DNA from 2 places in the Streptomyces hawaiiensis genome. Region 2 is predicted to be linked to the other one. Evidence: riboswitches for the same ligand, from Rfam matches in the RefSeq annotation. Region 2 holds a riboswitch; the other holds the start of a gene.
What was found. A riboswitch is a leader RNA that binds a small molecule or an ion and turns the genes downstream of it on or off. The one in region 2 is predicted to bind S-adenosylmethionine.
Positions count from the first base shown of each region.

Region 1: it holds a riboswitch for S-adenosylmethionine, as region 2 does, so the genes downstream of both, thrC (threonine synthase) here and CEB94_RS11480 (aminotransferase class V-fold PLP-dependent enzyme) in region 2, are expected to answer to the same signal.

Region 1 covers NZ_CP021978.1:3,988,270-3,999,391, reverse strand. The annotation lists gene CEB94_RS18250 (alpha,alpha-trehalose-phosphate synthase (UDP-forming)) at 1-1,250, opposite strand, end outside; gene CEB94_RS18245 (glucosyl-3-phosphoglycerate synthase) at 1,324-2,295, opposite strand; SAM riboswitch class I at 2,476-2,631, shown strand; gene thrC (threonine synthase) at 2,647-3,933, shown strand; gene CEB94_RS18235 (MoaD/ThiS family protein) at 4,051-4,326, shown strand; gene CEB94_RS18230 (cold-shock protein) at 4,773-4,976, shown strand; gene groL (chaperonin GroEL) at 5,369-6,991, shown strand; gene CEB94_RS18220 (NADH:flavin oxidoreductase) at 7,204-8,331, shown strand; gene CEB94_RS18215 (carboxylesterase/lipase family protein) at 8,421-9,977, shown strand; gene CEB94_RS18210 (hypothetical protein) at 9,988-10,557, opposite strand; gene CEB94_RS18205 (hypothetical protein) at 10,571-11,122, opposite strand, start outside.
Region 2 covers NZ_CP021978.1:2,481,097-2,492,218, reverse strand. The annotation lists gene ctaE (aa3-type cytochrome oxidase subunit III) at 1-98, shown strand, start outside; gene qcrC (cytochrome bc1 complex diheme cytochrome c subunit) at 180-992, shown strand; gene qcrA (cytochrome bc1 complex Rieske iron-sulfur subunit) at 989-2,062, shown strand; gene qcrB (cytochrome bc1 complex cytochrome b subunit) at 2,059-3,681, shown strand; gene trpD (anthranilate phosphoribosyltransferase) at 3,819-4,883, shown strand; SAM riboswitch class IV at 4,957-5,073, shown strand; gene CEB94_RS11480 (aminotransferase class V-fold PLP-dependent enzyme) at 5,208-6,575, shown strand; gene CEB94_RS11475 (glycerate kinase) at 6,530-7,723, opposite strand; gene CEB94_RS11470 (SLC13 family permease) at 7,734-9,149, opposite strand; gene CEB94_RS11465 (response regulator transcription factor) at 9,310-9,969, opposite strand; gene CEB94_RS11460 (sensor histidine kinase) at 9,966-11,122, opposite strand, start outside.

The DNA.
Region 1 (11,122 bases), 1.5 Mb from region 2:
GACAGCACCAGCGCGCAGCCCGCGTCGGAGACGACCGGGACCTCCTTGGCGACGAGGTTCATGCCGTCCCGGATGGGGTTGACCAGGGCCACGTCGGCCAGCCGGTAGGCGGCCAGCGAGCGGGCGAAGTCGTCCTTGACGTGCAGCACGACCGGCTTCCAGCCCGGCGTGCCGTACTCGGCGTTGATCTCGTCCGCGAGCCGCCGCACCTCGGCCGTGTAGTCCCGGTACACCGCGAGGTCCTGCCGCGAGGGGTACGCGAAGGCGACGTGCACGACCCGCCCACGCCACTCGGGGTGGTCCGACAGCAGCTGCCGGTACGCCAGCAACCCGCGCACGATGTTCTTGGACAGCTCGGTGCGGTCGACCCGGACGATGGTGCGGCGGCCCTCGCCGATCTCCTGCCGCAGCGCGGCCATCCGCTCCTCGACGTCCGGCTCGTGCGCCCGCTTGCGCAGGAAGTCCGCGTCGGCCCCCAGCCCGTGCACGCCGATCCACGTGGTGCGCAGCGGGGGATGCCCGGTCGGCGTGTGCTCGATGGATCTCGGGGCGCCGCTCGGCCACAACGGGAAGATCCGTTCGCCGTCCGTGCCCCCGGCGCAGCTCATGAACGCCTGCGCCCACCGCCCGGTGAGGAACCCCAGCCGGTCCGCGCCCAGCATCCCCCACACCAACTGCGCGCGGATGTCGTCCGGGAGCATCGCGAAGTACTCCGGCGGCGCCCACGGCGTGTGCGAGAAGTGGCCGATCCTGAGGTCCGGGCGCAGCTCGCGGAGCATCCCCGGCACCAGGCACAGGTGGTAGTCCTGCACCACCACCGCCGCACCCCGCGCCGCCTCCTCGGCCAGCGCCTCGGCGAACGCCCGGTTGTACGTCTCGTAGGACGCCCACTGCCGCCGGAACTCCGCGTCGAAGACCGGCTCCAGTGGGGTCTGGTAGAGCATGTGGTGCACGAACCACAGGACCGAGTTCGCGATGCCGTTGTACGCGTCGGCGTGCACGTCGGCCGGAATGTCCAGCATCCGCACGCCGTCCTCGCCGACCCCGCGCCTCACCGCCTCCCGGTCGCCGTCGGACAGCGCCGAGCACACCCACAGCGCGTCCCCGTCCGAGCCGATCGCGGAGAGGCCGGAGACCAGCCCGCCACCGCCCCGTTTGGCGTCCAGCGAACCGTCCTCGCCCACCGTGTAGGAAACCGGACCGCGGTTGGAGGCCACCAGCACCTGTGCAGCACCGTACGTTGAAGCCATAAGCCTCAACCTAGCCCGGCCCGGAAACGCTCAAACGTACGGATCTTCCGTACCCGGCCGAAAACGGCCCCGGTCAGGCCGCTTTCCGCGTCTGGTACTCGGCGATCTCCACCATCGGCGGACGTTCCTCGGTGTCCACGGAGTACGTCCGCGGCTCGAAGCCGTCCTCGCCCCGCTCGAACTGTGTCAGGGACGGCCGGATCAGATGCCCCCGGGCCAGCCGCAGCTGAGCCGTGCGGTAGATCGCGGCGGCCATCCTGCCCAGCGCCTGCCCGTCCTGGTGCCGGTGCTTGCGCACTCCGACGTCCACCTGGGCGAGGGCGTCCAGGCCCGCCAGGTGCAGGGCGTCGACGAGCATGCCCAGCTCCACGCCGTACCCCACGGGGAACGGCAGCTGCTCCAGCAGCGAGCGGCGGGCCGCGTACTCGCCGCCGAGCGGCTGCACGAAGCCGGCGAGCTGCGGCCAGTGCATGTTGAGCAGCGGGCGCGCCATCAGCTCGGTGACCCGGCCGCCCTGCGCTGCGGTCTTGCCGGAGGCGAGCGAATCGAACTCAGTGCCGAGGGGGCGGTCGTACATGGCCTTCACCAGGTCCACGTCCGGCTCGGTGAGCAGCGGGCCCACGATCCCGGAGACGAATTCGGACGAGAAGTCCCTGAGGTCCGCGTCGACGAAGCAGACGATGTCCCCGCGGGTGACGAGCAGCGAGCGCCACAGCACCTCGCCCTTGCCGGGCACGGCGGGCAGGCGCGGGAGTATCCCGTCCCGGTGCACCACCCGCGCGCCAGCGGCGGCGGCCACCTCGGACGTGCGGTCGGTGGACCCGGAGTCGACGACGACCAGTTCGTCGACGAGCGGGACCTGCCGCATCAGGTCGTGGCGGATGACTGCGACGATGTCGCCGACCGTCGCCTCCTCGTTGAGCGCGGGCAGCACGACGCTGACCGTCTGGCCCGTGCGCTGCTTGGCGGCCAGGATCTGGTGGAGGGGGCGATCGTTCGCGGACCAGGAACGGGTGCTCAGCCAGCGCTCGACTTCTTCCAGCACCGTGGCGGCTCCTCTGCGTACTCCGGGCGGGACGGACTGCCCGCCGCGGTAGCGGCTGACGGGTACAGTCATCTCGCGGTTCGGACGACTATCTCAACTGTCCTGGTCGTCGGTTACAGTCTTGAACAAGGCGGATGACCATCGCATGTCCGGGGTCACCCGCCGCCTACAACCACATACAGCTCATCCAGAGGGGCAGAGGGAAACGGCCCGTTGAAGCCCCGGCAACCCTCCAGTCGGTACTCGTAGGTCACTGGCGACCACTTCGCGAGGCTCCCGGCTAGGGAAGGTGCCAAATCCGTCTCGCGGCGAAATGCGTCGTGAGGAAGATGAGGAAGGGCCTCGCCTCACATGGCTGTGCAGACTGTTGCAAGCACCACTGACTCCACCGTAGACCTCGGTCCCGCCGCGGCGCTGAGCTGCCGCGAGTGCGGTCACCGCGTCCCCCTCGGCCCGGTCTTCGCGTGCGAGGAGTGTTTCGGTCCGCTGGAGATCGCCTACGACTTCTCGTCCTACGACGCCGAGGAGCTCCGCAAGCGCATCGAAGCGGGCCCCGCGAACATCTGGCGTTACGCCCCGCTGCTGCCGGTCCCGGCCGACGTGGCGGACAAGCCGAACATCAACCCGGGCTGGACCAAGCTCGTCAAGGCCGACAACCTCGCGCGCGAGCTGGGCGTCGACGCCGGCAAGCTGTTCGTCAAGGACGACTCCGGCAACCCGACGCACTCCTTCAAGGACCGCGTCGTCGCCCAGGCCATCGAGGCCGCCCGCGCCTTCGGCTTCACCACGCTCTCCTGCTCCTCCACCGGCAACCTCGCCGGTGCGGTGGGTGCCGCCGCGGCCCGCGCCGGCTTCCGCTCCTGCGTGTTCATCCCGCACGACCTGGAGCAGGGCAAGGTCGTCATGGCCGCGGTCTACGGCGGCGAGCTCGTCGGCATCCAGGGCAACTACGACGACGTGAACCGCTTCTGCTCCGAGCTGATCGGCGACCCGGCCGGGGAGGGCTGGGGCTTCGTCAACGTCAACCTCCGGCCGTACTACGCGGAGGGTTCCAAGACGCTGGCGTACGAGATCTGCGAGCAGCTCGGCTGGCGGCTGCCGGACCAGATCGTGGTGCCGATCGCCTCCGGCTCGCAGCTCACCAAGATCGACAAGGGTCTCCAGGAGCTGATCAAGCTCGGTCTGGTCGAGGACAAGCCCTACAAGATCTTCGGCGCGCAGGCCGAGGGCTGCTCGCCGGTGTCGACGGCGTACAAGGCGGGCCACGACGTCGTCCGTCCGCAGAAGCCGGACACCATCGCCAAGTCCCTCGCCATCGGCAACCCGGCGGACGGGCCGTACGTGCTGGACATCGCGCGGCGGACGGGTGGTGCGGTGGAGGACGTGAACGACGAGCAGGTCGTCGACGCGATCAAGCTGCTCGCCCGGACCGAGGGCATCTTCGCGGAGACCGCCGGTGGTGTGACCGTGGGTGTGACGCGCAAGTTGATCGAGAACGGGGTGCTGGATCCGTCGAAGACGACGGTGGTGCTCAACACCGGGGACGGTCTCAAGACGCTGGACGCGGTGGCGGGGACCGGGCTGACGGCGACCATTCGACCCAACCTCGATTCGTTCCGTGAGGCCGGGCTCGTCTGAGCGTTGTCGGCTGCGGGCCGGTGGGGGCTGGTCGCGCGCACGCGGCGGAGCCGCAAATCGACACAGCCCCGCGCCCCCAAAAGCAGGTCCGCTACCCCAACCGGAGGTTTTGAAGTCATGAGCGTCAGCGTTCGCATCCCCACCATCCTGCGTACCTACACCGGCGGGCAGGCCGAAGTGTCCGCCGAGGGCGGGACCCTCGGCGAGGTCATCGCCGATCTGGAGAAGAACCACACCGGGATCGCCGCCCGGGTGCTCGACGACCAGGGCAAGCTGCGCCGGTTCGTCAACGTGTACGTGAACGACGACGACGTGCGGTTCGAACAGGGCCTGGAGACGGCGACGCCGGACGGTGCCGGTGTGTCGATCATTCCCGCCGTCGCCGGCGGCTGAACCGGTCGACCGGCTTGATTATTACCTTCGGTAACGGCCGTTACTGAGAGTTCATCGAATTGCCCCCTCCGTGAGAGAAGCGGAGGGGGCAATTCTGTGTGATTGAGCGGGGTACAGTTGGGGAACGCGATCCCGATCCCCTGATCGGAACCCTGAATTCCTGCCGCGAGCCCGACAAGATGTAGCCAAAGTGTGCGCGTCTTTCGCGGCTTTTGTTCTTTTTGTGTGGCCCGACTTGACCCGAATTCAGGCGAATTCTCCCCACATTCCGGACCCTGCGCGTCCAGAATTCTCGTCCGATTGACCTGTTGCAGAGGGCAGTTGGACAGATACATTCGGCCGCGGTCGACGCGTTCCGGCGCACGCCCCCAACCGTGGGGGGTGAGGTCTGACCCGGATCCGCGAAGTGTGGATCTGTGCAAGGGCCAGTAATAGGGGAGTTAGGCATGGCTCAGGGCACCGTCAAGTGGTTCAACGCGGAGAAGGGGTACGGCTTCATCGCGGTCGACGGTGGTGCGGATGTTTTCGTCCACTACAGCGCGATTCAGATGGACGGCTACCGCACCCTTGAAGAGGGCCAGCGGGTCGAGTTCGAGATCTCGCAGGGCCAGAAGGGACCGCAGGCCGACATGGTTCGCGTCGCTGCCTGAACGCGCACCACGACCAACGCTCAAGCGACCGGTCTTCTCAGAAGGGCCCGTACCCCCCGGGGTGCGGGCCCTTCGGCCTGTTCGAACGGCGCGCCGGGCGGTGTTCGCAGGCGGCTGACTGCCCCGCCCGATCCCTGGAAGGCGCTTGCGCCCGCCCGTCACCCGACCACCACCCCTCAACGAGCACTCGCTACGCGAGCGCGCCTTGCACTCTCGGGGGTCGAGTGCTAATCATTGCGTTAGCACTCTGAAGGTGAGAGTGACAACGTAAGGACCGGGTCGGTGAGGCCCACGGACCGGATGGGGCAAGGAACCAGCCGGTCGGGGCCGTCCGTCGCGGGCGCGGGCGCGGTCCGAAGTAATCACCCCCAGTCCTGGAGGGACCACTTCACATGGCCAAGATCATCGCGTTCGACGAGGAGGCGCGGCGCGGCCTCGAGCGCGGCATGAACCAGCTCGCGGACGCCGTCAAGGTGACGCTCGGCCCCAAGGGCCGCAACGTCGTCCTCGAGAAGAAGTGGGGCGCGCCCACGATCACCAACGATGGTGTCTCCATCGCCAAGGAGATCGAGCTCGAGGACCCGTACGAGAAGATCGGCGCCGAGCTGGTCAAGGAAGTCGCCAAGAAGACGGACGACGTCGCCGGTGACGGTACGACCACCGCGACCGTTCTCGCCCAGGCCCTGGTCAAGGAAGGCCTGCGCAACGTAGCCGCCGGCGCCAACCCCATGGCCCTCAAGCGCGGTATCGAGCGTGCCGTCGAGGCCGTCTCCGCCGCCCTGCTGGAGCAGGCGAAGGACGTCGAGACCAAGGAGCAGATCGCCTCCACGGCCTCCATCTCCGCCGCCGACACCCAGATCGGCGAGCTCATCGCCGAGGCCATGGACAAGGTCGGCAAGGAAGGCGTCATCACCGTCGAGGAGTCCCAGACCTTCGGTCTGGAGCTGGAGCTCACCGAGGGTATGCGCTTCGACAAGGGCTACATCTCGGCGTACTTCGCCACCGACATGGAGCGTATGGAGGCCGTCCTCGACGACCCGTACATCCTGATCGCGAACTCCAAGATCTCCAACGTCAAGGACCTGCTCCCGCTCCTGGAGAAGGTCATGCAGTCGGGCAAGCCGCTGCTGATCATCGCCGAGGACGTCGAGGGCGAGGCCCTGTCGACCCTGGTCGTCAACAAGATCCGCGGCACCTTCAAGTCCGTCGCCGTCAAGGCTCCGGGCTTCGGCGACCGCCGCAAGGCGATGCTGCAGGACATCGGCATCCTCACCGGCGGCGAGGTGATCTCCGAGGAGGTCGGCCTCAAGCTGGAGAACGCCACGATCGACCTCCTGGGCAAGGCCCGCAAGGTCGTCATCACCAAGGACGAGACCACCATCGTCGACGGTGCCGGCTCCGCCGACCAGGTCGCGGGCCGGGTCAACCAGATCCGCGCCGAGATCGAGAACAGCGACTCGGACTACGACCGCGAGAAGCTGCAGGAGCGCCTGGCGAAGCTCGCCGGCGGTGTCGCGGTCATCAAGGCCGGTGCCGCCACCGAGGTGGAGCTCAAGGAGCGCAAGCACCGCATCGAGGACGCCGTGCGCAACGCCAAGGCGGCCGTCGAGGAGGGCATCGTCGCCGGTGGCGGCGTGGCCCTGCTCCAGGCCTCCACGGTCTTCGAGAAGCTGGACCTCGAAGGTGACGAGGCGACCGGTGCCAACGCCGTGAAGCTCGCGCTGGAGGCCCCGCTCAAGCAGATCGCCGTCAACGGTGGTCTCGAGGGTGGCGTCATCGTCGAGAAGGTGCGCAACCTGCCCGTCGGCCACGGCCTGAACGCCGCGACCGGTGAGTACGTCGACATGATCGCCGAAGGCATCATCGACCCGGCGAAGGTGACCCGTTCCGCGCTGCAGAACGCCGCCTCCATCGCCGCGCTGTTCCTCACCACCGAGGCCGTCATCGCCGACAAGCCGGAGAAGGCCGCCGCGCCCGCCGGCGGCGGCATGCCGGGCGGTGACATGGACTTCTGATCGACCCGAGGGTTGATCAACGTCCTAACCGAGGGCGGTACCTCCTGTTCGGCAGGAGGTACCGCCCTCGGGCGTGTCCGGGGCGGGTGCCCGGGGCGCGTGGCCGGGATCACAGCCGGGGTGGGATGGCCCGGGCGGGGCCGGATGGTTGAAGGTTGGGTCCGTCCTATGCGTATGCACATACCTTCCGGTATCCGAAAGTGAGCCCCCACGTGACTCTCGCCGCCTCCGCTTCCCGCGCCGCCGAAATCCTGTCCCGGCCCGTAACGCTGGGCGGCCTGACCGTTCCGAACCGGATCGCGATGGCGCCGATGACCCGCATGTTCTCCCCGGGCGGTGTGCCCGGCGAGGACGTCGTCTCGTACTACGCGCGCCGCGCCGCCGCCGGAGTCGGCCTGATCGTCACCGAGGGCACCTACGTCGGCCACGACTCGGCCGGGCAGAGCGACCGTGTGCCGCGGTTCCACGGGGAGGAGCAGCTCGCGGGCTGGGCGAAGGTCGCCGAGGCGGTGCACGCCGCGGGCGGCACGATCGTGCCGCAGCTGTGGCACATCGGCATGGTCCGCAACCAGGGCGAGCCGCCCGTCGCCGACGCCCCGGCCGTCGGCCCCTCCGGCCTGCGCATCGGCGCGACCGAGCCCACCGGCAAGGCCATGACCCAGGCCGACATCGACGCCGTCATCGGCGCGTTCGCCGAGGCCGCGGCCGCCGCCGAGCGCATCGGCTTCGACGGTGTCGAACTGCACGGCGCCCACGGCTACCTGCTCGACCAGTTCCTCTGGGAGGGCACCAACCGCCGCACCGACGCCTACGGCGGCGACCGGGTCGCCCGCGCCAAGCTCTCGGAGGAGATCGTCGCGGCCGTCCGCGAGACCGTCTCCGCCGACTTCCCCGTCATCTTCCGCTACTCCCAGTGGAAGCAGGAGGCCTACGACGCCCGCCTCGCCGAGACCCCGGAGGAGCTGGAGGCCATCCTGACCCCGCTCGCCGCCGCCGGCGTCGACGCCTTCCACGCCTCCACCCGCCGCTACTGGGTCCCGGAGTTCGACGACTCCGACCTCAACCTGGCCGGCTGGACCAAGAAGCTCACCGGCAAGCCCACCATCACCGTCGGCTCGGTCGGCCTGAACGGAGGGGACTTCCTCAAGTCCTTCCAGGGCCACGGCGCCGAGGTCGGCGACCTCGACAACCTCCTCGACCGCTTCGAGCGCGACGAGTTCGAGATGGTCGCCGTCGGCCGCGCCCTGCTCCAGGACCCCGACTGGGCCCGCAAGGTGCTCGACGGCCGCCTTGAGGACCTCGCGCCGTACAACCCCGTGTCGCTGAAGACCCTCAGCTGACCCCTGCCTCCTGCGCCTCTGGATCTGCTTGCGTCAGTCAAGGACACTGACTGAGCGCCTGTTCACCGGCATGTCGTGAGGAGATCCAGATGACGTCGACCGAGTCCCGTCCCTCGGCGGGCGGCCCGTCCGAGCAGCCCGCACCGGTGGTGCGCACAACCGCCGGTGCCGTCCGGGGCCGGAGGGAGGCGGGGCTCGCGGTCTTCCGCGGCATCCCGTTCGCCGCACCCCCGGTGGGCGAGGCACGCTTCATGGCCCCGCGCCCCGCCCCCGCCTGGGACGGCATACGGGACGCCTGCGCCTTCGGCCCGCCGCCCCCGCAGGACCTCGGCAACCTGGGCGGCCCGGGCCTGCTCGGCGGGCCCGACGGCGACGAGTGGCTCACGGTCAACGTCTGGACCCCCGAGACCGACCCGGCCGCCCGGCGCCCGGTGATGGTGTGGATCTACGGCGGTGCCTACAAGCTCGGCCACTCCGGCAGCCCCGGCTACGACGCCCGGCACATCGCCGCCGACGGCGAGGTGGTGGTTGTGTCCCTCAACTACCGCGTGGGCATGGAGGGTTTCGCGTTCATCGAGGGAGCTCCCGCCAACCGCGGCCTGCTCGACCAGGTGGCCGCCCTGGAATGGGTGCGGGACAACATCGAGTCCTTCGGCGGCGACCCCGGCCAGGTCACGGTCTTCGGTGAATCGGCCGGCGCCGGTTCGGTCGCCTCGCTGCTCTCCATGCCTCGCGCCGCCGGTCTGTTCCGGCGGGCGATCGCGCAGAGCGTGCCGGGGACGTTCTTCTCCGACGCACTGGCCCGGGACATCGGCCTCGCTCTGGCCGCCGAGGTGGGTCTGCGCCCGACGGTCGCCGACCTCTCCACGATCGATCCGCACCGGCTGACGTCGGCGGGTGAGACGCTGAGCGCCAAGATGCTTCAGCGCGTCGACCGCTGGGGCCAGGCGGCGCCCACGGTCACGCCCTTCTCCCCGGTGGTCGACGGGGAGGTCCTGGCGACGACCCCCTGGCAGGCGCTGAGGTCCGGTTCGGCCAGGGACGTCGACCTCCTCGTCGGCCACAACCGCGACGAGTACCGCCTCTTCGTCGCCATGGCGGGCCAACTCGGCCAGATCACCGACGAGCGGGCGGCCTCGGCTCTGCGCCTGTTCGCCCCCGGCCCCGACGGCGAACAGGCCTACCGCGCGGCCTTCCCCGACGCCTCCCCGAGCGAGCTCTACGAACGCGTCCAGACGGACTGGCTGTTCAACATGCCCTCCCTGCACCTGGCCGAGGCCCAGCGCGCGGGCGGCGGCAGCGCGCACGTCTACGAACTGACCTTTCCGGCGCCGGGCAACGGCGGCGCGCTCGGCGCCTGCCACGGCCTGGACATCCCGCTGCTGTTCGGCACGTACGGGGCGGACCTGGGGCTTTTGCTGTTCGCGGGTGCGGAGCCGTCCGCCGAGGCGCTTTCACTGTCGTCGAGTTTCCGTTCCTCCTGGACGTCCTTCGCGAGGACGGGCGACCCGGGCTGGCCCGCGTACGACGACGCGGAGCGGCTGGTGCGGGTGCTGGACGCGGAGCCGGTGGTCACGGCGTACCCGGAGGAGCGGTCGCGGCGGCTGTGGGAGGGGCACGAGTTCCTGCCCCTGCCGCTGCTGTGAGCTCGGTCCGCTAAAGGTTGCCCATGGGCTCGATGTCCACCTTCACCGGCGTCCCCCACACCCGCAGCACCTCGTAGTCGGTGAACTCGTGCACCAGCCGGTACGCCATGGCGGCCCGGGGAGCCTTGCGCTGGGCCGCGATGAACAGCTCCGCCTCGCGGCGGTCCCGGCGCGGGGTGCCGCACAGCTGCCAGGCCTGGCCGTTCCACAGCTCCGCCAGCCAGCGCTGCTGGGGCTGGGGACGGTCGCCGCGCACGCCGTAGCGGGACGGCGCGGGTTCGGCGGGCTGGTGCTGGGGGGGAGGGCCGTTGAACTCGTTCCGGCGGGCCGCTCTGCGCCGGGTCTCGCACAGCAGGCACAGGTCCGGGGCGGCCTCGTCGACCGGGCCGTTCGGGTGCTCGTGGCAGCGGGTGGTGGGCGCGGCGCCCGAGACGCTCTCGTCGAGCAGGTCCAAGGCGCGCTTCAGGTCGGCCTTGACCTCGTGCAGCTTGGCGTCGGGAGTGTCGGAGCTGAGGGCTTCCCCGTGCTCACCGAGAAGTCGGAGGGCACGGCCTAGGGCGGTGAGCTGGGCGTGGTTCATGGGTCCATTGTCGTCAGTCGGCGCAATCGTGGCGTCGTCGGGACATCGCCGCGCGGATCCCGGCCGCGCGGTCGTGGACCGTGGGGGCGGACAGGGGTGCAGGGGGTTGTGCGGGGGCACGTTCGCCCCGGCAGGCGCTGCATCGGCCCCCTGGCAGGGTTTCCGGACGCCCCGGAGCGCCGCAGTTCGCGCACTCCAGGACCCGTAGGGGCGGGCGCGGGGCGGGCTGGGGTGGAAGTTTGCTGGTCAGGCGGGTGCGGACCAGGGCTGCGGCATGGTGGACGGGCGTCGGAAGGCCGGCTGTGAGCGCTCGCAGTACGTCGTCCTCCGAGGCGCCCCGTGCGAACCAGTCCGCAACGAGTGGGGCGAGCGTCGCGCAGTCTGCCTCGGAGAGGGACAGGGCGGAGGCCGTGCGGCCGAGTGCGGCGAGGAGGATGTGCGCCCGGGAGCGGGTGGGGCGCGCTGCCTGCTGCGGTACGTCGCCGCGGGTGAAGGCGGCCCACCAGTCATCGTCCCGGGCGGTACGCGAGAACCACGATCGGGTGATCCAGCGGGAGCTGCCGTC
Region 2 (11,122 bases):
ACGAGCAGGCGACGGCCGCGATTGTCGTGTCCTATTACTGGCACTTCGTCGATGTCGTCTGGATCGGTCTCTTCGCCACGATCTACATGATCAAGTAGCAGGGCCCGCATCCGCGCGTGCTCGACGCAGCGCGCATCCCAGAAGCATCGACGCAGAAGATCCTGACACCGGGGTAATCCGTGAAAAAGCTCTCCGCACGACGACGCCACCCGCTGGCGGCGCTCGTCGTCCTACTCCTCGCGCTGGCATGCACCGGGGGGCTGTACGCCGTGTTCGCACCCGCGGACAAGGCGCAGGCCGACGAAACCGCCCAGTCCCTCACCATCGAGGAGGGCAAGAAGCTCTATGCCGTCGGCTGCGCCAGTTGCCACGGCACCGGCGGTCAGGGCACCTCCGACGGGCCGAGCCTGGTGGGTGTGGGCGCCGCGGCCGTCGACTTCCAGGTGGGCACCGGCCGGATGCCGGCCGCCACCTCCCAGGGTCCCCAGGTCCCGGAGAAGAAGAACATCTACTCGCAGGCCGAGATCGACCAGCTCGCGGCGTACATCGCCTCGCTGGGTGCCGGTCCGTCCGTCCCGACGGAGGAGCAGTACGGCCCCGAGGGTGCCGACATCGCCAAGGGCGGTGAGCTGTTCCGCACCAACTGCGCGCAGTGCCACAACTTCACCGGCAAGGGCGGCGCGCTGACGCACGGCAAGTACGCGCCGACCCTCGAGGGCGTCTCCCCGAAGCACATCTACGAGGCCATGCAGACCGGCCCGCAGAACATGCCGTCCTTCCCCGACACCACGCTGTCGGAGAAGAACAAGAAGGACATCATCGCGTACCTCGACGCGGTCAACAGCGAAAAGACCGAGAGCCCCGGCGGCCTCGAACTGGGTGGCCTCGGGCCGGTCAGTGAGGGCCTGTTCGGCTGGATCTTCGGTCTCGGCGGTCTGATCGCCGTCGCCGTGTGGGTCGCCGCCCGGACCGCAAAGGCCAAGAAGTCATGAGTAGCCAAGACATTCCAGAAGAGAACCTGCCTGCCGCGCAGTCCGCAGGGCATGACGAGCACGGGCACGGCGCGGTGAGCCCCGCGGACGACAAGCACCCGTTCGCCGACCCGGGCCTGCCGCCCCACGAACACCGGATCCAGGACGTCGACGAGCGGGCCGCCAGGCGGTCCGAGCGCGCGGTCGCCCTGATGTTCACGGTGTCGATGCTGGCCACCGTCGCCTTCATCGCCTCGTTCGTGGCGATCCCGGTCGACAAGTCGGTCTACATCTTCCCGCTCGGGCACATCAGCGCGCTGAACTTCGCGCTGGGCATGACGCTCGGCATCGCGCTGTTCTGCATCGGCGCGGGCGCCGTCCACTGGGCCCGCACCCTGATGTCGGACGTGGAGATCGCCGACGAGCGGCACCCGATCGAGGCGGAGCCGGAGGTCCGCGAGAAGGTCTTCGCGGACTTCAAGCAGGGCGCCAAGGAGTCGGCGCTCGGCCGTCGCAAGCTGATCCGCAACACGATGTTCGGCGCGCTCACGCTGGTGCCGCTCTCCGGCGTCGTGCTGCTGCGCGACCTCGGTCCGCTGCCCGGCACCAAGCTCCGCCACACGCTGTGGTCCAAGGGCAAGCTGCTCGTCAACATGAACACGAACGAGCCGCTGCGTCCCTCCGACGTCGCGGTCGGTTCGCTGACCTTCGCCAAGCCCGAGGGCCTGGAGGAGCACGACCACGAGTTCCAGAACGAGATCGCCAAGGCCGCCCTGATGATCGTCCGGATCCAGCCGGACAACATCAAGGACAAGCGCGAGCTCGAGTGGTCGCACGAGGGCATCGTCGCGTACTCGAAGATCTGCACCCACGTCGGTTGCCCGATCTCCCTGTACGAGCAGCAGACGCACCACGTGCTCTGCCCCTGCCACCAGTCCACCTTCGACCTCTCCGACGGTGCCCGAGTGATCTTCGGTCCCGCCGGTCACGCCCTGCCGCAGCTCCGCATCGGCGTGAACGACGAGGGCTACCTCGAGGCGCTCGGCGACTTCGAAGAGCCCGTCGGCCCTGCTTTCTGGGAGCGCGGATGAGCACTGCACAGACACGCCGCAAGGCGCCCGCGGGTGAGCGGGTCGCCGACTGGGCCGACGGCCGCCTCGGGATCTACTCCCTGGCCAAGGCCAACATGCGCAAGATCTTCCCGGACCACTGGTCCTTCATGCTCGGTGAGATCTGCCTCTACAGCTTCATCATCATCATCCTCACGGGTGTGTACCTGACGCTGTTCTTCCACCCGTCGATGAACGAGGTGGAGTACCACGGCAGTTACGTCCCGCTCCAGGGGCAGCTGATGTCGGAGGCGTTCGCCTCCACGCTGGACATCAGCTTCGACGTCCGCGGCGGTCTGCTCATCCGGCAGATCCACCACTGGGCGGCGATCATCTTCCTCGCCGGCATGTTCGTGCACATGATGCGCGTCTTCTTCACCGGCGCGTTCCGCAAGCCGCGTGAGATCAACTGGATGTTCGGCTTCCTGCTGTTCGTCCTGGGCATGTTCACCGGCTTCACCGGTTACTCGCTCCCGGACGACCTGCTCTCCGGCACCGGTGTCCGCTTCACGCAGGGCGCGATCCTGTCCGTGCCGATCGTGGGCACGTACATCTCGATGTTCCTGTTCGGCGGGGAGTTCCCGGGCACCGACTTCGTCGCCCGGTTCTACTCGATCCACATCCTGCTGCTGCCGGGCATCATGCTCGGGCTCGTGGTCGGCCACCTGATCCTGGTCTTCTACCACAAGCACACCCAGTTCGCGGGTCCCGGCCGGACCAACAAGAACGTCGTCGGCATGCCGCTGCTGCCGGTCTACATGGCCAAGGCCGGAGGCTTCTTCTTCCTGGTCTTCGGTGTCATCTCGGCCCTCGCCGCCATCGCGACGATCAACCCGATCTGGGTCCTGGGCCCGTACCGGCCCGACCAGGTGTCGACCGGTGCCCAGCCCGACTGGTACATGGGCTTCGCCGAGGGTCTGATCCGAGCGATGCCGGGCTGGGAGATCAACCTCTGGGGTCACACCCTCGTTCTGGGTGTGTTCATCCCGCTGGTGCTCTTCGGTGTCTTCCTCGGGATCATCGCCCTCTACCCGTTCATCGAGTCGTGGGTCACCGGGGACAAGCGCGAGCACCACATCCTGGACCGGCCGCGCAACGCCCCGACCCGCACCGGCGTCGGTGTCGCGTGGGTCACCGGCTACATCATCATGCTGATCGGCGGTGGCAACGACATCGTCGCCACGCACTTCCATCTGTCGATCAACGCGGTCACCTGGTTCGTCCGGATCGGGTTCTTCGTCGGACCGGTCATCGCCTTCATCGTCACCAAGCGCATCTGCCTCGGGCTGCAGCGCCGGGACAAGGAGAAGGTGCTGCACGGCCGCGAGACCGGCATCATCAAGCGCCTGCCGCACGGTGAGTTCATCGAGGTGCACGAGCCGCTCAGCCAGGAGCAGATGTACACGCTCACGGCGCACGAGCAGTACGAGCCGGCCGAGATCGGCCCGACGGTCGACGAGAACGGTGTCGAGCGCAAGGTGAAGGGCTCCGAGAAGCTGCGCGCCAAGCTCAGCGACGCCTACTTCGGCGAGGGTGCCCAGATCCCCAAGCCCACCGCCGAGGAACACCGGGAGATCACGAGCGGCCACGGCCACCACTGATCACTGCTTCGCCACGCCACACGAAGGGCCCCGTCCGATCGTCGGACGGGGCCCTTCGCCCTGCCCCGGGCTGGATAGGGTGGACCTCGTTGAGACTCTCGTCCCGTAGTGCGGGACGCCTGACCCTGGAGCGGCTTATGAGCGCTGTGACCCCCGCTGGAGGCGACACCGCGGCGGGCCGCTCCTGGCCCCTGCTGCTGAACGGCCTGCTGGACGGCCGGCACCTGAGCGCGGACGACACGGCCTGGGCGATGGACCGGATCATGCGCGGCGAGGCGACCGAGGCGCAGATCGCCGGGTTCGTCGTGGCCCTGCGCGCCAAGGGCGAGACCGTCGAGGAGATCAACGGCCTCGTCCGCACGATGTACGAGCACGCCAACGTGATCGAGGTGCCCGGCGCGACGGTCGACATCGTCGGCACGGGCGGTGACGGCGCGAAGACGGTCAACATCTCCACGATGTCCTCGATCGTCGTCGCGGGCACCGGCGCGAAGGTCGTCAAGCACGGCAACCGGGCCGCGTCCTCGGCGTCCGGCGCGTCCGACGTGCTGGAGAAGCTCGGGGTCAACCTGGAGCTGCCGCTGCACCGGGTCCCGGAGGTCGCCGAGGAGGCCGGGATCACCTTCTGCTTCGCGGTGAAGTTCCACCCGGCGCTGCGGCACGCGGGTGCGGCCCGCGGCCAGTTGGGCATCCGCACGGTGTTCAACGCCCTCGGCCCGCTCACCAACCCGGCCCGGGTCCGTGCCCAGGCCGTCGGGGTGGCCGACCCGCGCATGGCGCCGATCGTCGCGGGCGTCTTCGCCGAGCGCGGCAACTCGTCCCTGGTCTTCCGGGGCGACGACGGCCTGGACGAGCTGACCACGACGGCCACGTCCCGGGTGTGGATCGTCCGGGGCGGCGAGGTGACCGAGGAGGCCTTCGACCCGCGCGACGTGGGCCTCGAACTGGTTCCCGTGGAGGCGCTGCGCGGTGCGGACGCCTCCTACAACGCCGAGGTGGCCCGCCGTCTGCTGGAGGGCGAGACCGGCCCGGTCCGTGAGGCGGTCCTGCTGAACTCGGCGGCGGCGCTGGTCGCTCTGGAGCCGACGGCGGCACCACTGGCCGACCAGATCCGTGCCGGGATGGCGAAGGCGGCGGAGTCGATCGACTCGGGGGCGGCGAAGCGGACACTGGAACGCTGGGTGGCGGCCAGCAACGCGTAACCGAGGTGAGCGTGGTCCCGCGATGCGGACTCGACTTGCGGGACCGCGCTCACGTCACGTACTTTCCTGATCAGGTCATGAGTGACAGTCAAAAGGCCCCGGCCGACTGTCCGGCAACCCTCCGTCCGTGGCGGGGTGCCCCGGGTGAAGACCAGGCCGCAGGCAGCGAGGTCTGTGGCAAGCGCGTGACGAGGAGTCTCTCGTGAACCAGCGAATGCGATAGGGCCGCAGAGCCCCGCCTCCGCATCCCTCTTTTCTTCACCCCCCGCTTGTAGCCGTACGTGCTCGCGGGCGGATTCCACCTGCCTTCACGGGAGTTCACCCATGTCCGTCTCCACCGTTGTCACCGCCCCGTCGGTTTGTGCCCCGCTGCCCGTTCTGGGGCGGGATGTCACCGTCCCCCTCGTGACCGGCGGCGAGGTCACCTACGCCGCGCTCGACTACGCCGCCAGCGCCCCGGCGCTCCAGCGGGTCTGGGACGATGTCGCCGCCTACGCGCCGTACTACGGCAGCGTCCACCGCGGTGCCGGGTACCTCTCCCAGCTGTCGACCGACCTGTTCGAGAACGCCCGCCGGACCGTCGCCGAGTTCCTCGACTGCCGCGAAGGCGACCAGGTCGTGTTCACCCGGTCGACCACCGACTCCCTCAACCTCCTCGCCGCAGTGCTCCCCGCCGACTGCCAGGTCTTCGTCTTCGAGACCGAGCACCACGCCTCCCTGCTGCCGTGGCGCAACGCCCGCGTCACCTTCCTCGACGCCCCGCGCGGCCCCCGCGAGGCCGTCGAGACCCTGGAGCGGGCCCTGGCCGACCGGGACTCCAACGGGCCGGCCCTCGTCTGCGTCACCGGCGCCTCGAACGTCACCGGCGAGCTGTGGCCCGTACGGGAACTCGCGGCGGCCGCGCACGCCCACGGCGCGCGGATCGTGCTGGACGCCGCCCAGCTGGCCCCGCACCACCCGGTGTCCCTCGCCGGCCTCGACGTCGACTGGGTCGCCTTCTCCGGGCACAAGCTGTACGCGCCCTTCGGCTCCGGCGTCCTGGCCGGGCGGTCCGACTGGCTGCGTGCGGCCGAGCCCTACCTCGCGGGCGGCGGCGCCAGCCGCAAGGTCAGCCGGCGAGAGGACGGGGGAGTGGACGTGGAGTGGCACGACAGCGCCGCCCGCCACGAGGCCGGGTCGCCCAACGTCATCGGCGCCTACGCCCTCGCCTCGGCCTGCAAGGCGCTGACCGAGGCCGGCTTCGACACCCTCGTCGCCCGTGAGGAGTACCTGGTCCGCGCGGTGCGGGAGGGGCTGGCCGACGTCCCTCAGGTGCGGTTCCTGTCCCTCTTCGGGGACGACGCGCCGCGCGTCGGCGTGCTCTCCTTCGTCGTCGAGGGCTGGAACAGCTCGCACTTCGCCGCCGCCCTGTCCGCCGAGTACGGCATCGGCGTACGGGACGGGCTGTTCTGCGCCCACCCGCTGGTGCGCACGCTGCTCGGCAGCGACCCGCAGTCGCAGGGCGAGTGCGGGTCGCCCGAGGCCGAGCCCGGGGAGAAGTCGCTCAACGCCATCCGGGTCAGCTTCGGCGCGGGCACGCCGGACGAGCACGTGGAGCGGTTCGTGCGGGCGGTGAAGGAGCTCGTGACGGACGGGGCGAAGTGGAACTACCGCACGGAGGACGGGCGCTGCGTGCCGGACACCTCCGCCTGAACCGGTAGCCGGGTGCCCAGGACGATCATGCGCAGGGCGCGTTCGGTGGCGTCCGTGAGGAGTTCGCTCGCGCGGAGCAGGGCCTCGGCCAGCTCCATCGGGGCGGGCAGGATGCCGTGGCAGGCGTCCACGCCCGGCACCTCGCCCGCGCCCTCCCCGAGCGTGCCGGCCAGGGCCAGGACGGGACGGCCGTAGAGCTTGGCGCGGCGGGCCACCTCGGCGGGGACCTTGCCGCGCGGCGTCTGGAGGTCCAGGGCGCCCTCGGCGGTGACGACCAGGTCGGCGCGGGCCAGCCGGGCGTCCAGGTCGAGGTGGTCCAGCAGCACGTCGAAGCGGGGGAGCAGCCGGGCGCCCAGGGCGGCCAGCCCGGCTCCCAGGCCGCCGGAGGCTCCCGTGCCGGGCCCGCAGCGAAGGTCGCTGTCCGGCACGGCGGCGTCGCGGGTGAGGACGAACGCCCAGTTCTCCAGGGCCGCCGACAGCTCCTCCACCTGCGCGGGCGTCGCGCCCTTCTGCGGACCGAAGACCCGGGCCACGCCCCGCTCGCCGCACAGCACGTTGTACGGGTTGCAGGCGACGAGCAGCTCCACCTCCGTCAGGCGGGGGTCCAGGCCCCTCGGGTCGACTCGGTGCAGGCGGGTCAGCTCCCGCCCGCCCCGGGCGAGTTCCCGGCCGGCCTCGTCCAGCAGCCGGGCGCCCAGCGCCTGGAGCGCGCCCGCGCCCCCGTCCGAGGTGCCCGAGTCGCCGCAGCCGACGAGGATCCGCCGGACGCCCGTGTCCAGGGCGGCGCGGATCAGTTCGCCGACGCCGTACGTGGTGGTGGCGCCCGGGTCGCGCAGGTCGCGCGGGACGAGGGAGAGGCCCGCGACCGCCGCCATCTCCACCACGGCGGTGTCCCCGCCGCCCAGCAGGGCGAAGTGCGCGGCGATGGTCTCCCCGACCGGGCCGGTGGCCGGTGTGGTGACGATCCTGCCCCCGGTCGCGGCGGCCAGGGCGAGAGCCGTGCCCTCACCGCCGTCCACCAGCGGGATCAGGTCGATCTCGGCGCCGGGCAGGACTCGGCGTACGCCGGCCGCGATGGCGTCGGCGGCGGCCTCCGCGGACAGGGACTCCTTGAAGCCGCTGGGGGCTACGACGACACGGTTCAGCATGGAGAGCTCCTCAACGGGTGACGGACACGCCGAGCAGCGGCCACACCGCGACGGCGAAGAACAGGACGAGCGCCGCGGTCAGCGGGGCCAGGACGGCGGACAGCCGCAGCAGGTCGCGCGGGGCGTAGGTGGGAGCCCCGGTGATCTGCGAGAAGAGAGTGACCGGCTTGGCCGAGGCAGGCAGGGTGTGGCAGAAGCCCGCGGCGGCGGTCGAGGCGAGGGCTGCGGCCACCGGATTGACGCCGACTCCGACAGCGGCCGCCACGACCAGGGGGACCAGGACCGACGAGCGGGCCGAACGGGACTGCAGGAGCAGGTGGGCCGCCGTGCTGACCGCGATCACGACCGTCAGGAAGAGCACCGGGGACTCGTTCGTCGGCAGCCCGGACACCAGCCACTGCGCCGCTCCCGAGTCGGCGAGCGCAACCCCCATCGCCATCGTCGCGGCCATGAACAGCAGCAGCGACCAGGGGACGGTCTTCAGCGCGTCCTTCAGGCGCACCGTGCCGAGGGCGGGCGAGGAGGCGATGACGGCGCCGATCAGGGCGACGAGCGCCGGCGGCACCCGGTGCAGCGGCTCACTGCACCACAGGACGATCACGGTGGCGAGCAGCAGGGTGCAGCGCTTCTCGGCCTGGCTCCAGGGGCCGGTGACCGGCTGCTCGCTGTGCCGCTGGATCTGCTCGGGGGTGATGTGCACCGGGCCGCGGCGGTCCGCGCGCCGGGTCGTCGTCAGCAGGACCAGCTCCGCGGCCAGGTGGGAGGAGGCCACGGCCAGCGGCAGGCCCAGCAGCAGCCACTGCGTGAAGCCGATGTGCTGTCCGGTCGTCTCCCACAGCACCGACACGGTGATCAGATGCGCTCCCGCGCCGATCAGAGTCGCCACCGCCGACAGAAGGATCACGGTCGGAAACAGCAGCGCCAGCATCACGACCAGTCGTTTCCGGTCGGCCAGGACCTTCGCGAGGGCGAGGAACACCGGCAGCGCGAGCGCGGCCCGGCCGGAGGTGGCGGGCACCGCGAACGCCGTGACGACCAGGGCGGCCGTCGTGAGATGCACCAGCTGCCGGACGGTGCGCGCCCCGCTGACCAGGAACACCGCCGCCCGGCCGGCGAGCCCGGTCCGGCTCACCGCGGCCGCCAGCACGAAGGCGCAGATCAGCAGCCACACCGTGGCGTCGCCCAGCGTGCCGAACAGGGTGTCGCTGCTGATCACCCCGGTCACCGTGAGGGCGAGCCCGGCGCCCAGCGCGATGTAGGTGTCGTCGATCGACGTCCCGATCCAGGCGCAGGTCGCGAGTACGAACACGACGAGCGTGAGCCGGGCGTCGCCGCCGAGCCCCGGGAAGTTACGGGGGATCGCCAGCAGCGCGCACAGCGACAGCGCCACGCACAGGGCGGTGGTGGAGCGCAGATTCAAGGTCACGCCATAGACGATCGGCGAGAGCGGTGAGCCGCCCATGAGCCCCACATGAAGGAGTTTTCACACGCCTTCAGGGGCGCGGGGCTGTATCGATCTGCGGCTCCGCCGCGGGGGCGCGCCAAGCCACGGACGACCCGCACCCGGCAACGGCGCCCGAGCGCCACTACGGCAGCCGGTACCCCATCCCCCGCACCGTCTCCACCCGCTCCGCGCCCAGCTTCTTCCGCAGTGTCCGCACGTACACGTCCACGATGTTGGACCCCGGATCGAAGTCGTAGCCCCACACGTGGGACAGGATCTGCTCCCTCGACAGCACCTGCCCCGGGTGCCGCAGGAACAGTTCCAGGAGGACGAACTCACGGGCCGTCAGGTCGACCGTCCGCTCCCCGGAACGGGCCCGGCGCGTACGCAGGTCCAGGCTGAGGGAGCCCGACCTGAGGACCGTCACCTCCGGCGCCCGCGCCGCCGTACGGAGCCTCAGCCGCACCCGGGCGAGCAGCTCCTCGAAGCGGAACGGCTTGGTCATCCAGTCGTCGGCACCGCCCTCGAGACCGGCCACCGTGTCCCGTACGGAGTCCCGCGCGGTCAGCACGATCACCGGCACCGACACCCGCGCCTCACGCAGCCCCCGCAGGACCGTGAAGCCGTCCCGGCCGGGCAGCCCGATGTCCAGGACGACGAGGTCGAAGCCGCCGGTCAGGGCGTACTCGTAGCCCGCGTCGCCGTCGGTGACGACGGTCGTGGTGAAGCCGTTGGAGCGCAGGCCCTTCTCCACGAAGGAGGCGATGCGCTCCTCGTCCTCGACGATGAGGATGCGGTTCACGTGGGGTCCCCTTCCGGTGCCCGGGGCGCGTGCAGGACGAGGGCGAAGGTGGCGCCGCCCCCGGGAGTGCCGTAGAGCCGTACGTGGCCCCGGTGGCCCTCGGCGATCGCCTTGACGATGGACAGCCCGAGTCCGGCGCCGGAGCCCCGGGCGCCGCGGCGGGCCGTGCCGCGCCGGAAGCGTTCGAAGATCACCTCGGCGTCCTGAGGCTGCACTCCGGGCCCCGAGTCGGCGACGTACAGCTCCAGGTGCGGGCCGTTTGTGCGGGAGCCGATGCGGATGGCCTGGCCGGCCGTGGTGTGCTGCACGGCGTTCTGGGCGAGCTGCACCATGGCCTGGGTGATCCGCTGCGGATCCAGCTCGGCCTCCAGATCGGCGACCTCCGCGAGCTGCCAGTCGCGGTCGCCCAGGGTGCGGGCCTTGACGTAGACGTCGGCGGTGAGTTCGGCGACCTGGAACGGCTCTGGGGAGACGAAGTCGGGGCGTTCGGCCTTGGCGAGCAGCAGCAGGTCCTCGACGATGCGGCTCATCCGGTCCAGTTCGTCGGTGACCAGCCGGACGGTCTCCTCGCGTTCGGCGGGGTCGTCGCCCATGACCTCCAGATGCCCGCGCACGATGGTGATGGGGGTGCGCAGCTCGTGGCCGGCGTCGTCGACGAACTCGCGCTGCGCGGCGAAGGCCCGCTCCAGCCGGTCGAGCATGCCGTTGAACGTCTCGGCGAGGGCCGCTATGTCGTCGTGGCCGTGCACCGGGATCCGGCGGGTGAGGTCCTGCTCGGTGAGCTGCGCCGCCGCCGTGCGCACCACCCGCACCGGTTTGAGGATCCGCCCGGCGACCGCCCAGGCGATGCCGACGGTCAGCAGCAGGGCCACCCCGGAGATGACGAGCAGCGTGCGGAACACGCTGTTCACGCGCGCCTGCTCGCGCCCCGGGTGGAACGCCACGACGAACGCGGCGTCCGGTGCCCGGCCCGGCTGGGCCACGGTGACCTTCGCCCAGCGGATCTCGCCCTGCGGCCGGCCGAGCACGCCGGAGGACGCGGGCGAGCCGAAGATGCGGCGCCGGGCCTCGGGATCCTCGTGCAGGGGCAGGGCGACGGGCAGGTCGTGCGGCTGGCGGATCTGCCGGGGGCCGGCACCCGCCCGGCCGACCA